Regions from separate parts of the Bacillus sp. NEAU-Y102 genome, predicted to be linked through region 1. Evidence: a T-box and tRNA genes for the amino acid it is inferred to sense, from the RefSeq annotation. Region 1 holds a T-box; the other holds one or more tRNA genes.
The links. The T-box of region 1 lies ahead of pheS (phenylalanine--tRNA ligase subunit alpha). A T-box ahead of a tRNA ligase gene usually reads a tRNA of that ligase, here a tRNA-Phe.
Positions count from the first base shown of each region.

Region 2: it has a tRNA-Phe gene. The T-box ahead of pheS (phenylalanine--tRNA ligase subunit alpha) is inferred to sense a tRNA for this amino acid. The anticodon was not compared.

Region 1 covers NZ_JBTWFK010000003.1:231,687-238,803, forward strand. Annotated here, with positions in the region: gene pheT (phenylalanine--tRNA ligase subunit beta) at 74-2,494, opposite strand; gene pheS (phenylalanine--tRNA ligase subunit alpha) at 2,513-3,547, opposite strand; T-box leader at 3,592-3,820, opposite strand; gene ACYFX0_RS10570 (TrmH family RNA methyltransferase) at 3,869-4,666, opposite strand; gene sspI (small acid-soluble spore protein SspI) at 4,749-4,958, shown strand; gene ACYFX0_RS10580 (HD domain-containing protein) at 5,135-5,692, shown strand; gene ACYFX0_RS10585 (CPBP family intramembrane glutamic endopeptidase) at 5,832-6,548, shown strand; gene ACYFX0_RS10590 (hypothetical protein) at 6,736-7,107, shown strand.
Region 2 covers NZ_JBTWFK010000014.1:2-5,651, forward strand. Annotated here, with positions in the region: partial or broken rRNA gene ACYFX0_RS26700 (23S ribosomal RNA) at 1-118, shown strand, start outside; rRNA gene rrf (5S ribosomal RNA) at 219-334, shown strand; tRNA gene ACYFX0_RS26710 (tRNA-Val) at 340-415, shown strand; tRNA gene ACYFX0_RS26715 (tRNA-Tyr) at 424-507, shown strand; tRNA gene ACYFX0_RS26720 (tRNA-Gln) at 519-593, shown strand; tRNA gene ACYFX0_RS26725 (tRNA-Lys) at 598-673, shown strand; tRNA gene ACYFX0_RS26730 (tRNA-Leu) at 689-769, shown strand; tRNA gene ACYFX0_RS26735 (tRNA-Gly) at 799-873, shown strand; tRNA gene ACYFX0_RS26740 (tRNA-Leu) at 890-978, shown strand; tRNA gene ACYFX0_RS26745 (tRNA-Arg) at 982-1,055, shown strand; tRNA gene ACYFX0_RS26750 (tRNA-Pro) at 1,066-1,139, shown strand; tRNA gene ACYFX0_RS26755 (tRNA-Ala) at 1,155-1,227, shown strand; tRNA gene ACYFX0_RS26760 (tRNA-Ser) at 1,248-1,340, shown strand; tRNA gene ACYFX0_RS26765 (tRNA-Ser) at 1,395-1,487, shown strand; tRNA gene ACYFX0_RS26770 (tRNA-Met) at 1,508-1,584, shown strand; tRNA gene ACYFX0_RS26775 (tRNA-Asp) at 1,588-1,663, shown strand; tRNA gene ACYFX0_RS26780 (tRNA-Phe) at 1,672-1,747, shown strand; tRNA gene ACYFX0_RS26785 (tRNA-Thr) at 1,758-1,830, shown strand; tRNA gene ACYFX0_RS26790 (tRNA-Trp) at 1,837-1,907, shown strand; tRNA gene ACYFX0_RS26795 (tRNA-Ile) at 1,917-1,990, shown strand; tRNA gene ACYFX0_RS26800 (tRNA-Asn) at 2,002-2,076, shown strand; tRNA gene ACYFX0_RS26805 (tRNA-Glu) at 2,078-2,149, shown strand; gene ACYFX0_RS26810 (CBS domain-containing protein) at 2,279-2,698, shown strand; gene ACYFX0_RS26815 (DUF3965 domain-containing protein) at 3,020-4,171, shown strand; gene ACYFX0_RS26820 (hypothetical protein) at 4,412-4,750, opposite strand; gene ACYFX0_RS26825 (SH3 domain-containing protein) at 4,756-5,650, opposite strand, start outside.

The DNA of each region.
Region 1 (7,117 bases):
ATATCGACTTACCGACATCTGTCGACGATTGTGCAATAAAAAAATTGCCGGAATGAATCCGGCAATTTTCTAATTACTTACGTAACTCCGCACCAAATTTCTCTTCTACCGTTGTTAATACACGGTTATGCGCTTCTGTTACTTCTTCATCTGTTAACGTACGTTCTGCATCGAAGTAAGTCATAGAGAATGCAAGTGATTTCTTGCCTTCTTCCATTTTTTCACCTTCGTATAAGTCGAATAGTGTTACGTCTTTCAAAAGTTCTCCGCCAGCTTCAGCAATGACTTGCTTCATTTCACCAGCTTTTGTTTCTTTTGTTACTACAACAGCCATGTCACGTGTCATAGATGGGAAACGCGGAATTGCTGAGTAGTAAGTTTCTTCAGCGTCTGCACCGAATATTTTTACAAGAGATAGTTCAAATACGAATGTATTTTTCACATCTAATTGTTTTTCTGCTTCTGGGTGCAATTGACCGATGAAACCAATTACTTCGCCATCTAATACGATGTCAGCTGTACGACCTGGGTGCATACCTTCACGTTTCGCTGGTGCATATGTGATTTGGTTTGAAACGCCAAGTACGTCGAATAGTCCTTCTAGTACACCTTTCACAACGAAGAAGTCTACTACTTTCTTCTCACCTTGCCATGCATGGTGAAGAGCAAGACCTGTCATAACACCTGCAAGGTGTTGTTCTTCTTTCGGAAGTTCTCCTGCTTCTGTTGGTAAGAAGATAGAACCTACTTCGTATAAAGCAACGCTGTCGTTTTTACGAGCAACATTGTATGAAACTGCTTCTAGCAATTGTGGCACTAAGCTTAAACGAAGTTGGCTACGCTCTTCACTCATTGGAAGTGCAAGGTTTACAGGTGCCTTTTCGTTTGGCTCAATCATGTATTGTTTCGCTTTGTCAGCGCTCGTTAATGAATACGTGATTGCTTCATATAAACCAGCACCCTCTAAGAAGCGACGTACTTTACGACGTTTCGTTTGTGCTGATGTTAATTTACCACGAGTCATCGTTCCAGAAGGTAATGTAACTGGAATGTGGTCATAACCGTATAGACGGCCCACTTCTTCTACTAAGTCTTCTGAAATTGTAATATCAGGACGACGTGCTGGTACATTTACATGGAATGTTCCTTCTACTTCTGTGAATGGAAATTTCAAGTTCGCGAACATTGTACCCATTTCACTCGCAGAAATATTTGTACCTAATACACGGTTTACTTTTTCAGCAGTAACAGATACTGTACGCTCTTGTACTTGTAAGTTATCAGCTTCTACTACACCTTCAAGTGCTTCACCGCCAGCATATTTCGCCATTAAAGCAGCTGCGTGTTGAATTGCTTCAAATGTACGTGTTGGGTCGATGCCTTTTTCGAAACGTGCACTTGATTCACTACGAAGACCTAAGTCTTTTGATGTACGACGCACTGTTTGACCTGCAAAGTATGCAGACTCAATTAGAACGTTTACTGTCTCATTTGTAACTTCAGAATCCGCTCCGCCCATTACACCAGCAACAGCTAAAGCTTTTGTTCCGTTTGTAATTACAAGGTGGTGATTTTGTAATGTACGCTCTTGATCATCTAACGTTTCAATTTTTTCGCCTTCTTTTGCAAGACGAACAACGATTTCTTTTGAACCTAATTTATCGTAATCGAATGCATGTAACGGTTGACCGTATTCCATTAAAATGTAGTTTGTAATATCAACTACGTTGCTAATTGGACGAATGCCAGCTGCCATAAGACGAGTTTGCATCCACATTGGTGATGGACCAATCTTTACGTTTTTAACCATTTTTGCAATGTATAATGGGTTTTCTTCTTTCGCTTCTACATTTACAGAAATATAATCAGAAGTTTTTTCTGCTGTTTCTTGTAATTCGATAGCTGGAAGTTTTACTTCTCGGCCGTAAATAGCAGCCACTTCATATGCAACACCTAACATATTTAAGCAATCTGCACGGTTTGGTGTTAAACCAAGCTCAAGTACTTCATCGTGTAAGTTTAAAATTTCAAGTGCATCTGCACCAACTTCAGCGTCACTTGGGAAGATGAAGATACCATCTGCATATTCTTTTGAAACTAACTTTCCATCAATGCCAAGCTCTTGAAGAGCACAAACCATACCGTGAGAAGCTTCACCACGTAGTTTTGCTTTTTTAATTTTGAAGTTACCAGGAAGCACAGCACCAACTTTTGCAACTGGTACTTTTAAACCTTTTGCAATGTTAGCAGCTCCACAAATAATTTGAACTGGCTCTTCTTCACCGATATCGATTAAGCATTTGCTTAATTTATCAGCTTCAGGGTGTTTTTCACATTCTAATACGTGACCAACTACAACACCTTTTACACCTTTATTTAATACTTCAACACCTTCTACTTCAATACCACTTTTCGTGATTTTGTCTGCTAGTTCTTGTGCTGTTACATCTTTAATATCTACATACTCTTGTAACCAACGATATGATACGAACATATTTATCCTCTCCTTCCCTTACGCTCGTTTGAATTGTTGTAAGAAACGTACATCATTTGTATAGAAATGACGAATGTCATCTACGCCGTATTTCAACATTGCGATACGCTCTGCGCCCATACCGAATGCGAAACCTTGATATTCTTTTGAATCATAACCAGCCATTTCAAGTACGTTCGGGTGAACCATACCTGCGCCTAGAATTTCAATCCAGCCAGTTCCTTTACAAGTGCCGCAACCTTTGCCATGACACATCATACAAGAAATATCCATCTCTACAGATGGCTCTGTGAATGGGAAGAAACTTGGACGAAGACGGATTTCACGATCTTCACCGAACATCTTTTTCACGAATACTTGCAGTGTACCTTTTAAGTCACTCATACGAATGTTTTTATCAATTACAAGGCCTTCAATTTGCATGAACTGATGTGAATGCGTCGCATCATCATCATCGCGGCGATACACTTTACCAGGACAAATAATTTTGATTGGGCCTTTTTCTTTATTATTTTCCATCGTACGTGCTTGCACAGAAGATGTATGTGTACGTAGTAACGTTTCTTCTGTAATGTAGAATGTATCTTGCATGTCACGTGCTGGGTGATCTTTCGGTAAGTTTAGTGCTTCGAAGTTGTAGTAGTCTTTTTCTACTTCTGTTCCTTCAGCTACTTCATAACCCATACCGATGAATACATCTTCAATTTGTTCAACAACAGCTGTTAACGGATGGTGACAACCTGTTTCAACAGGACGACCTGGTAATGTAACATCAATTGTTTCCGTAGCTAATTTCGCTTCAATTACTGCTTTTTCTAAGTTGCTAATTTTGTCTTCTAGACGCGTTTGAATCGCTTCACGTACTTCATTCACTAATGCTCCCATACGTGGACGCTCTTCTGCTGATAATTTTCCCATGCCGCGTAATACTTCTGTAATTGGACCTTTTTTTCCTAAATACGCTACGCGTACGTCGTTTAAGCCCTTTAGCTCTTTCGCTTCTTCAATAAGCTCTAACGCTTTTTGCTTTAGCTCTTTTAAACGTGCTTCCATTTTGGAACCCTCCTAATTTTAAAAATAAAAAAACCTCGCTCCCAAAAAGGGACGAGGTAAATTCGCGGTACCACCCTAAATTGACAGAACAAGTCTGCCCACTCATTAGTTATAACGATCAATTCTGACCGGAACGCCTTTACATATACATGGTCCTGGCGTCAACTCCAGAGGTGAATTCACTTCCGTCTACCATAAGAATGCTTTCAGTCTACGGCACTCTCTCCCTATATGGCGATTTTGTAAGCTACTCTTCTCTATCAACGTTTTTCGTTATTTAACTTTTAATATAATGTACTTCAACTTATTATAAGAAGTTTTTTATTTGTTCGCAACTGGGCTTTGTAAATAATACGTTAAAATCCCTGCTGCAACCGCAACATTTAATGATTCTGCCCCGCCGTAAATCGGAATATACAAGTTTTGATCCGTTTTTGTAAGAATTTCTTGGCGTACGCCATTTCCTTCATTTCCAACAATTAATGCAAAACTTCCGGCCGGAGTTACCTCACCATACGGAACTCCATTTTCAAGAGCTGTTCCATATACAGGAACGTTATTTTCTTTTAACTTGTCTACCCATTCTTCTAAGTTCCCTTTTACAATTGGCAAGCGGAAAATAGAACCTTGTGTAGAGCGGAGTACTTTACTATTGTAAACATCAACACAACCTTCTCCAAGCACAACGGCGTGAATACCAGCTGCATCAGCTGTACGAATAATTGTTCCTAAATTACCTGGGTCTTGCAGTCCATCCAATAAAAGGAATTTCCCATCAGTAAGAGCTACTTCTTTCTCATGCTTCTCACAAACAGCAAATACACCTTGCGTCGTTTCTGTTTCACGAAGTATTTTTACAATAGCCTCAGGCACGATATACATTTCTACATCATTAACTGTCCAATCTTTCGGAAGGTCTGTCTGATCTGAAACGATAAGTTCTGTTACAATTCCTGCCTTCAAAGCTTCTTCGACTAAGTGGAATCCTTCTACAAAAAATAAACCTTTTTTATCGCGTTCTTTTTTCGTTTGCAGCTTTTTCCACTGCTTTACACGCGGATTTTGTACTGAATCAATGTTTTTCATAATATGTAGTTCCCTCTCTTCTTGTCTTATCATTATAGCCTATTTTTCATACATATTTACATAAAAAAGAACAAAAACTAACGTCAGTTTCAATTCTGAAGAAGAGGTGAAAACAATGAGTTTTAATTTACGCGGTGCCGTATTAGCGAATGTATCTGGTAATTCACAAGATCAATTACAAGAAACAATTGTCGATGCAATTCAAAGCGGTGAAGAAAAAATGCTTCCAGGTCTTGGCGTCTTATTTGAAGTCATTTGGAAAAACGCTGATGAAAATGAAAAGCACGAAATGTTAGAAACACTAGAGCAAGGATTAAAAAAATAAGCAATTTGAAAATCACCTTCGCATAAGCTAAGGTGATTTTTTTACGAAAAAAATTTTTCTTCTCCTAAACATTTCTACTTTACTAACGAACTATGATGGAGTACAATGTTCAAAATACATTTAAACCGATCGATTTTTCTTCGTATACATCATTAGATAAAAGGAGTGAATGTTTTATGCACCGTATTACGCTTGAACAAGTTTTTAAACATCACATTACACAAAAATACGTAAACCGTTCCGGAATGGTCCACGCGATCGCTGTCGCTTACCATGCGTTTCACTTAGCTAAAAAGCACCACGCCTCAGTCGATGCTGCGACAAAAGCCGGTTTCCTTCATGATATCGGACATCATACGTGGTACACAGGCGGCGAATGGGACTATGACTTATATAAAAAGAATGATATCCATGCAATTAAAGGTGCAGAAAGAGCACATAAATTGCTTATTAGATTGGGAGAACATCCAAAACTAGCAAAAGAAATTTCTATCGCGATTCTTCTGCATACAGATTCTTTCTTAGTGGAACAAGAAATTGAAAGAACATCTCTTCAAAGCATTATTAAATGGGCAGACGAAGCAGATGAAGAACCAGGCGGAGCTCATCATTATAGAACGATTTCTTATGAAAAAGCACTTAAAGCTATTCAGCAATTAGATCGATTGGTAGAGCGTGAATTGCAAATAGAGCAAGCAAAATTGAATAACAAGGCAAAACATAGTTATCAATGAGAAAGAGGCATCACTACAGGGTGATACCTCTTTTATTATTTTACGAAAAATACACCTTTGTATGTAATATTTAAATGTTACATTCAGAAACAAATTAATCTATAATTTAATATACAAATATAAAGAGGTGATTTCACAGATGCAATCCGCTACACAACTTTCTGATGAACAGAAACACTCTATGTCATGGGGACAATTTATTAGCTCCGTTTTATTCGCTTTTTTCGGAACTGGACTCATTACCTTGTTCCTAGCAATAATGCCCTTAACAATTTATACGGCTAGTCTTACAAATAAAAAGCAAATTGCCCTGTATGAATCTATTGCAAACACCGCAAGTATAGGGTTACAACTAGCCATGTTGTTATTCTTTATTTTTAAATTCAAACCTGCGAAAAGATTATTACTGAACTCTTTTAACTTTAAAGCACTGAAAGAATGGCGCACATACGTATATTTACTTCTTTTCTTCGCTATAAACATCATAATCAACTACTTCTTATTAAATTATGTGTTCCAAGACGCAACAAAGCAACAATCTTCCGCACTAAACTTAGACGTTTTTAAGCAATATCAAATACTATTACTTCTCGGATTTGCAATACTCACACCAATTTTTGAAGAACTTATTTTCCGTGGTTTTATACTTCATTTCTTCTCTGAGCGCTTTCCATTTTGGATTGCAGCAGTCTTAACAAGTTTCTTCTTTGGTATCGCTCATACATACTCACTTGGAGTAATGGTAATTACTTTCTTCATGGGATTATTAATGGCTATTTTATGTAAGAAAACAAAATCCATTCTTCCAGCTATGTTATTTCATATTATAAATAATACGTTGGCATTCTTCAGTTAAAAAGAGGTATCATCACGATACCTCTTTTTACTCTTTTATCACAACTTCAAACTCTTCTTCAATTAGCACTTTTTGATAATCCGTATCATTACTACCCATTTCTATCAATTTATACATATTTATTAATAATATCCAAAATGAACCTGATGTAGTAAAATATAACTCATTACATAAAAGGAGATTATATATGTTTAGCTTCCTTTGGATTGTTTATATGCCACTTCTTGTCTTATGCGGATTTTTCGGTGGTATTTTTTTAATTATTACTAGTATTAAACATCGGAAATTATTTGTTGGTTTAATGGGGGTACTTAGCTTTTCCTTTGTAACGCTACCTTTTGTTTTTTGGAGCATGGAGGTGAATAGCGAGACAATCCTCCCTATTTCAACTACTTTATACTGGATATTGTTTTCTTTAACTGGATTATTAGCAGGGGTAAGAGGATTACAAATGAAAATTAAAAGTATACGCAACATGGGATTCATTATTTTTATTGCGGGACTATTAGGAGTTATTTTCTGGGAACTCATGTCTGCAGGTGATTCATTCTATATCTAATTGCATCTTT
Region 2 (5,650 bases), on a different contig from region 1:
GATTTCCCATAGCGTAAGCTAGTAAGATCCCTGAAAGATGATCAGGTTGATAGGTTCGAGGTGGAAGCATGGTGACATGTGGAGCTGACGAATACTAATAGATCGAGGACTTAACCATATAATATGAAGCAATGTTATCTAGTTTTGAAAGAATATAAAAACTTGTTGACTTTCAAAAGTAAATAAGTTAAAATGATTCTTGTCTTAAATGAATACAGTCTGGTAATGATGGCAGAGAGGTCACACCCGTTCCCATACCGAACACGGAAGTTAAGCTCTCTAGCGCCGATGGTAGTTGGGACCTTGTCCCTGTGAGAGTAGGACGTTGCCAGGCAAAATGGAGGATTAGCTCAGCTGGGAGAGCACCTGCCTTACAAGCAGGGGGTCGGCGGTTCGATCCCGTCATCCTCCACCATATATGTCGGAGGGGTAGCGAAGTGGCTAAACGCGGCGGACTGTAAATCCGCTCCTTCGGGTTCGGCAGTTCGAATCTGCCCCCCTCCACCATTCTTAATTATTGGGCTATAGCCAAGCGGTAAGGCAACGGACTTTGACTCCGTCATGCGCTGGTTCGAATCCAGCTAGCCCAGCCATTAAGAGCCATTAGCTCAGTTGGTAGAGCATCTGACTTTTAATCAGAGGGTCGAAGGTTCGAATCCTTCATGGCTCACCATTTTTAATAAAACATGCGGGTGTGGCGGAATTGGCAGACGCACTAGACTTAGGATCTAGCGCCTTTGGCGTGGGGGTTCGACTCCCTTCACCCGCACTTTTAATAAAACAACTCATACATGTCTTGCGGAAGTAGTTCAGTGGTAGAATACAACCTTGCCAAGGTTGGGGTCGCGGGTTCGAATCCCGTCTTCCGCTCCAATTTTCAATATGACATGCCGGGGTGGCGGAACAGGCAGACGCACAGGACTTAAAATCCTGCGGTGGGTGACCACCGTGCGGGTTCGACCCCCGCCCTCGGCACCATATGCGCCCGTAGCTCAATTGGATAGAGCGTTTGACTACGGATCAAGAGGTTAGGGGTTCGACTCCTCTCGGGCGCGCTTTTATTAACGGGAAGTGGCTCAGCTTGGTAGAGCACCTGGTTTGGGACCAGGGGGTCGCAGGTTCAAATCCTGTCTTCCCGATATTCCAAAAAACATGGGGCCTTAGCTCAGCTGGGAGAGCGCCTGCCTTGCACGCAGGAGGTCAGCGGTTCGATCCCGCTAGGCTCCACTTTATTTAATATATGTCTCGGAGGTATACCCAAGTTCGGCTGAAGGGATCGGTCTTGAAAACCGACAGGCGGTGAGAATCGCGCGGGGGTTCGAATCCCTCTACCTCCTCCATTTTCTTTTAAATGGTTTAGACATATAATAATAAAATATTTATTTTTCCTTCATGGAGGTATACCCAAGTTCGGCTGAAGGGATCGGTCTTGAAAACCGACAGGCGGCGAGAGTCGCGCGGGGGTTCGAATCCCTCTACCTCCTCCATTTTTTAAATTTAATATTGTCGCGGGGTGGAGCAGTACGGTAGCTCGTCGGGCTCATAACCCGAAGGTCGCAGGTTCAAATCCTGTCCCCGCAACCAAATGGTCCCGTGGTGTAGTGGTTAACATGCCTGCCTGTCACGCAGGAGATCGCCGGTTCGACCCCGGTCGGGACCGCCATTTATGTTGGCTCGGTAGCTCAGTCGGTAGAGCAGAGGACTGAAAATCCTCGTGTCGGCGGTTCGATTCCGTCCCGAGCCACCATTTTTTTTATGCCGGCTTAGCTCAATTGGTAGAGCAACTGACTTGTAATCAGTAGGTTGGGGGTTCAAGTCCTCTAGCCGGCATCATTTAGGGGCATAGTTTAAAGGTAGAACTGAGGTCTCCAAAACCTCCAGTGTGGGTTCGATTCCTACTGCCCCTGTAAGTATATGGGCCTATAGCTCAGCTGGTTAGAGCGCACGCCTGATAAGCGTGAGGTCGATGGTTCGAGTCCATTTAGGCCCATCATATATTATTCCGCAGTAGCTCAGTGGTAGAGCTATCGGCTGTTAACCGATCGGTCGTAGGTTCGAGTCCTACCTGCGGAGCCATGGCCCGTTGGTCAAGTGGTTAAGACACCGCCCTTTCACGGCGGTAACACGGGTTCGAATCCCGTACGGGTCATACAAAAAAGAGTCAGCATTATGCTGGCTCTTTTTTATTTTGTTAATCCTTTTTATAATGTTACTTTCCAGAAATAAATAAAGGAATTTTGGAAAAGCTATGGTATGTATAAAAAGGAGGAAATAAATAATGACACAAGTTAGAGACTTAATGAGTACCCATATTGTACATTGTACACCGCTAGACAATGTATATGAGGCAGCTGTAAAAATGAAGGAAGAATCGGTTGGATTAATTCCTGTTGTTGAAAATGAGCAAGTTGTTGGGCTTGTTACTGATCGAGATTTAGTTGTTCGAGGGATTGCTGAAAAACATCCTGGATCTAATAAAATTACAAATGTAATGACAACAAATATTATCTCAGTTTCTCCAAATGATTCTATTGAAAAAGCTACAGAGCTAATGGCACAGTATCAAATTAGACGGTTACCAGTAGTTGATAGTGGTCAGCTTATTGGCATGTTAGCACTAGGAGATTTAGCTATAAGGGAATCAGCAGATGATCAAGCTGGATTTGCCTTGAGCGAAATCTCAGAGCGTACAGAGTAAATTGAAACTTTAATTAACCGAGAGTTTAATGGTCACTCATAAAGAGCTAAATTATATATAAAGTTCAGATGCATTATTCTAGCATATATGGATTAAACTAATATGTTAGCGTGATGTATCTGAGACATTATATAATAAGGATACGGTTAATAATTTCGACATTTTTTTAAAATTTGTTATTCTTAATTTTTAATAAGAGAAAAGATGATATACTGATAGATATAAGTATTATGATAGATTTTGAATATAACAATATTAATTTTTAGTGGTGCGATAATAAATTAATATTTCCTACATAGATGAAAAGGGAAGGGGAATTATATGAAGGCTGTACAGGGCGATCCAAATTGGAATTTGGTTACAGATACATATATAGAACCAAATAATTTCGCTGAATTATTTTCTTTGCTTGTACCTTGTCACCCAAAAGGTGAGGGGAAAGAACGAACTATATTAGTATGGAAAGAGAAAGAATTTTATAAAGAAGAAAATTTAGCGGCATTTATCGTATATGGCATGAATAAAGCAAAGAAATTACCGCAGTTTCATAAAGATGAAATTCCAACTTTAGTGCGTATTCTTCGCTTATGCCAAGAGATTGGTTGGTATGAAGAGGCAAATGATTTTATGATAGCGCAAGGATTAGCTGAGTTTGTTCATACTTCATTGGAATATGAAACATGGGATCTTTTGACGCAATCAGTTGCTTTAAATTATTTAATTATTAAATATCGTATAGGTGAATTGACAGATAGGGATATTGAAATTTGGGATAGAGTTAAATTTAATGAGAAGTGTATAACCGATTGTAAACATTTATTATCTCATAAAGAAGTATTGGAATTTACATTCTTTTATATGTGCAAGAGAGCGAAATCATTATCAAAAGAGCAATTAAATAGTGATATGATGAGTTTAGCAATGTATTGTAATACTTTTGTATATGATTTGTATACACATGATTTATTACGGAAATATCGTAAGTGTACAGATTTCCTATCATATTATGGACCTAGTCAGGCAGTTTTAGCATGTCAAAGAGCTGTATTATCTCAAATTTCCGATCGCTTAGACCCATTAAAGACAACGCATGTAGATGATTATTTATATGTGATGAAAGAAATGATGGAGCATATGACGATAGGAGTAATGGATCGATATGGTCATTTTATTGGAAAGCTACTATCTTATGTGCCATTTTTCGAAATGATACAAGTTCCACAGCATGCATATTATTGTGAAGAATTACTGTATATTTGTAAGGGCATTGAATATAAAGAAGAAACACTACGCAATTATATATTTATACAATTACATGATTGTTTACCATCATTCTTTAGGCTATTTCTTAAAAATAAGCGTTATGCAACGATTCATGATATTCTTTTCTATTGGTGCGATGATGAACAACGAATGAGCTTAGAGAAAAAATATAATCTGAGCTTTATTTATGAAAAATATGCTTGTGGATAAACAATATTTTCGATATGAAAAATTAATATAAATTAAAAAGGATCTCCAGTTTATGTGAGATCCTTTTTTGTTAGTAAAACAAGGAGAAAATGATTAAGACAAGAAACAACATTCCATATAGGAGAAGTTGTGCAGTATAACTTCCTTGTATACCAAAAAAAGTATTGGCTTTCTTATACAAATTCAACATGTATTTTATTGGAGTATCTTTGAAAGATTGGTACACAGTGTCTCCTCTTTCTAAGCTTCGTGTTCTTGTTCTTGTTTTTGTTTATAAGGGACATTAATATATCTAGCTACAAATAATAAAACAGCCATAAAGAATACTGGAAATACAGTAGATAAATAAAAGCCATTACTAATTATATTTGTTATGAGAGCACTCAAAAGAAAAATAGCATTATAAATATGGGCAATTTTTTGTTTTAGTTGCACTTGAAATGATTCCATCATAATTTCTAATGCAACAAAAGCAATAATAATAGATAAAAATACAATGTTTGTATTGTAAATGATTAAACAACAGATTAAACCTAAAAAGGCTACGTATTCAATTATAAGAGGTATATTGCGTGGCATACAATTTACCTAACTAAATATGGCAGTGGATTTACTGCATTTGTTTTTTCAAAATTCCATTCTCCATTATGTAATTCAAAATGAAGATGTTGCCCGTATGAATGACCTGTGTTTCCCATATGACCTATTAATTGTCCAGTTTGTACTTGATCACCAGCTTGTACAGTGCGATCCTTCATATGAGCATAAACAGTTGTATATAATTTCCCATTGATTTGATGCGCAATGAAAACAACATTGCCATAGCTAGCTGAATAATAAGATTTCACAACTTTACCTGCAGCAGCAGCTTGGATAGAGACGTTTCCTGGAGCGGCAATATCTATACCATAATGCATTTGTTCCCAGCGTATATCAAAGGTTGAGCTAATTCTTCCTTGAGCAGGGAATTTGAAAGCAGCTGGAATTGATGAAGGTTGATCTGTTTTAGCTTGTGGTTGATTTTGTACTACATAGTGTTTTGCTACATACCCGTATCCTGTGCCAAAACGAATTTTATACCAAGTTCCTACAGTTTCTACTACTTGTACTTGTGTACCGTTTTGTAATGAACCGAGTAGAGCGCTACTTGTACTAGCGTTGCTACGTACATTTAGATTAGGTGTTGCAACAGTATATTTTGTATTATTTTGAACGGTGATTCCTTTTACTAAGGGTTGTGAACCATTAGAGATGAATGCTTTTTGTACGTAACCTGTTTGGCCATTATGCGATATTTTATACCATTCGCCTTGATCTTCTTGAACGGTAATAAACTTGCCATTTGGTAATACATCTAAAATGGAAGATTCTAAATTAGGTTCAGAGCGAAAGTTTAATGCATTAGCATTAACGATGTATTGATCATTAGAATGAAGTTTGTTTTTTAGTAAAATAGCATCTTTTTGTACATAACCTACT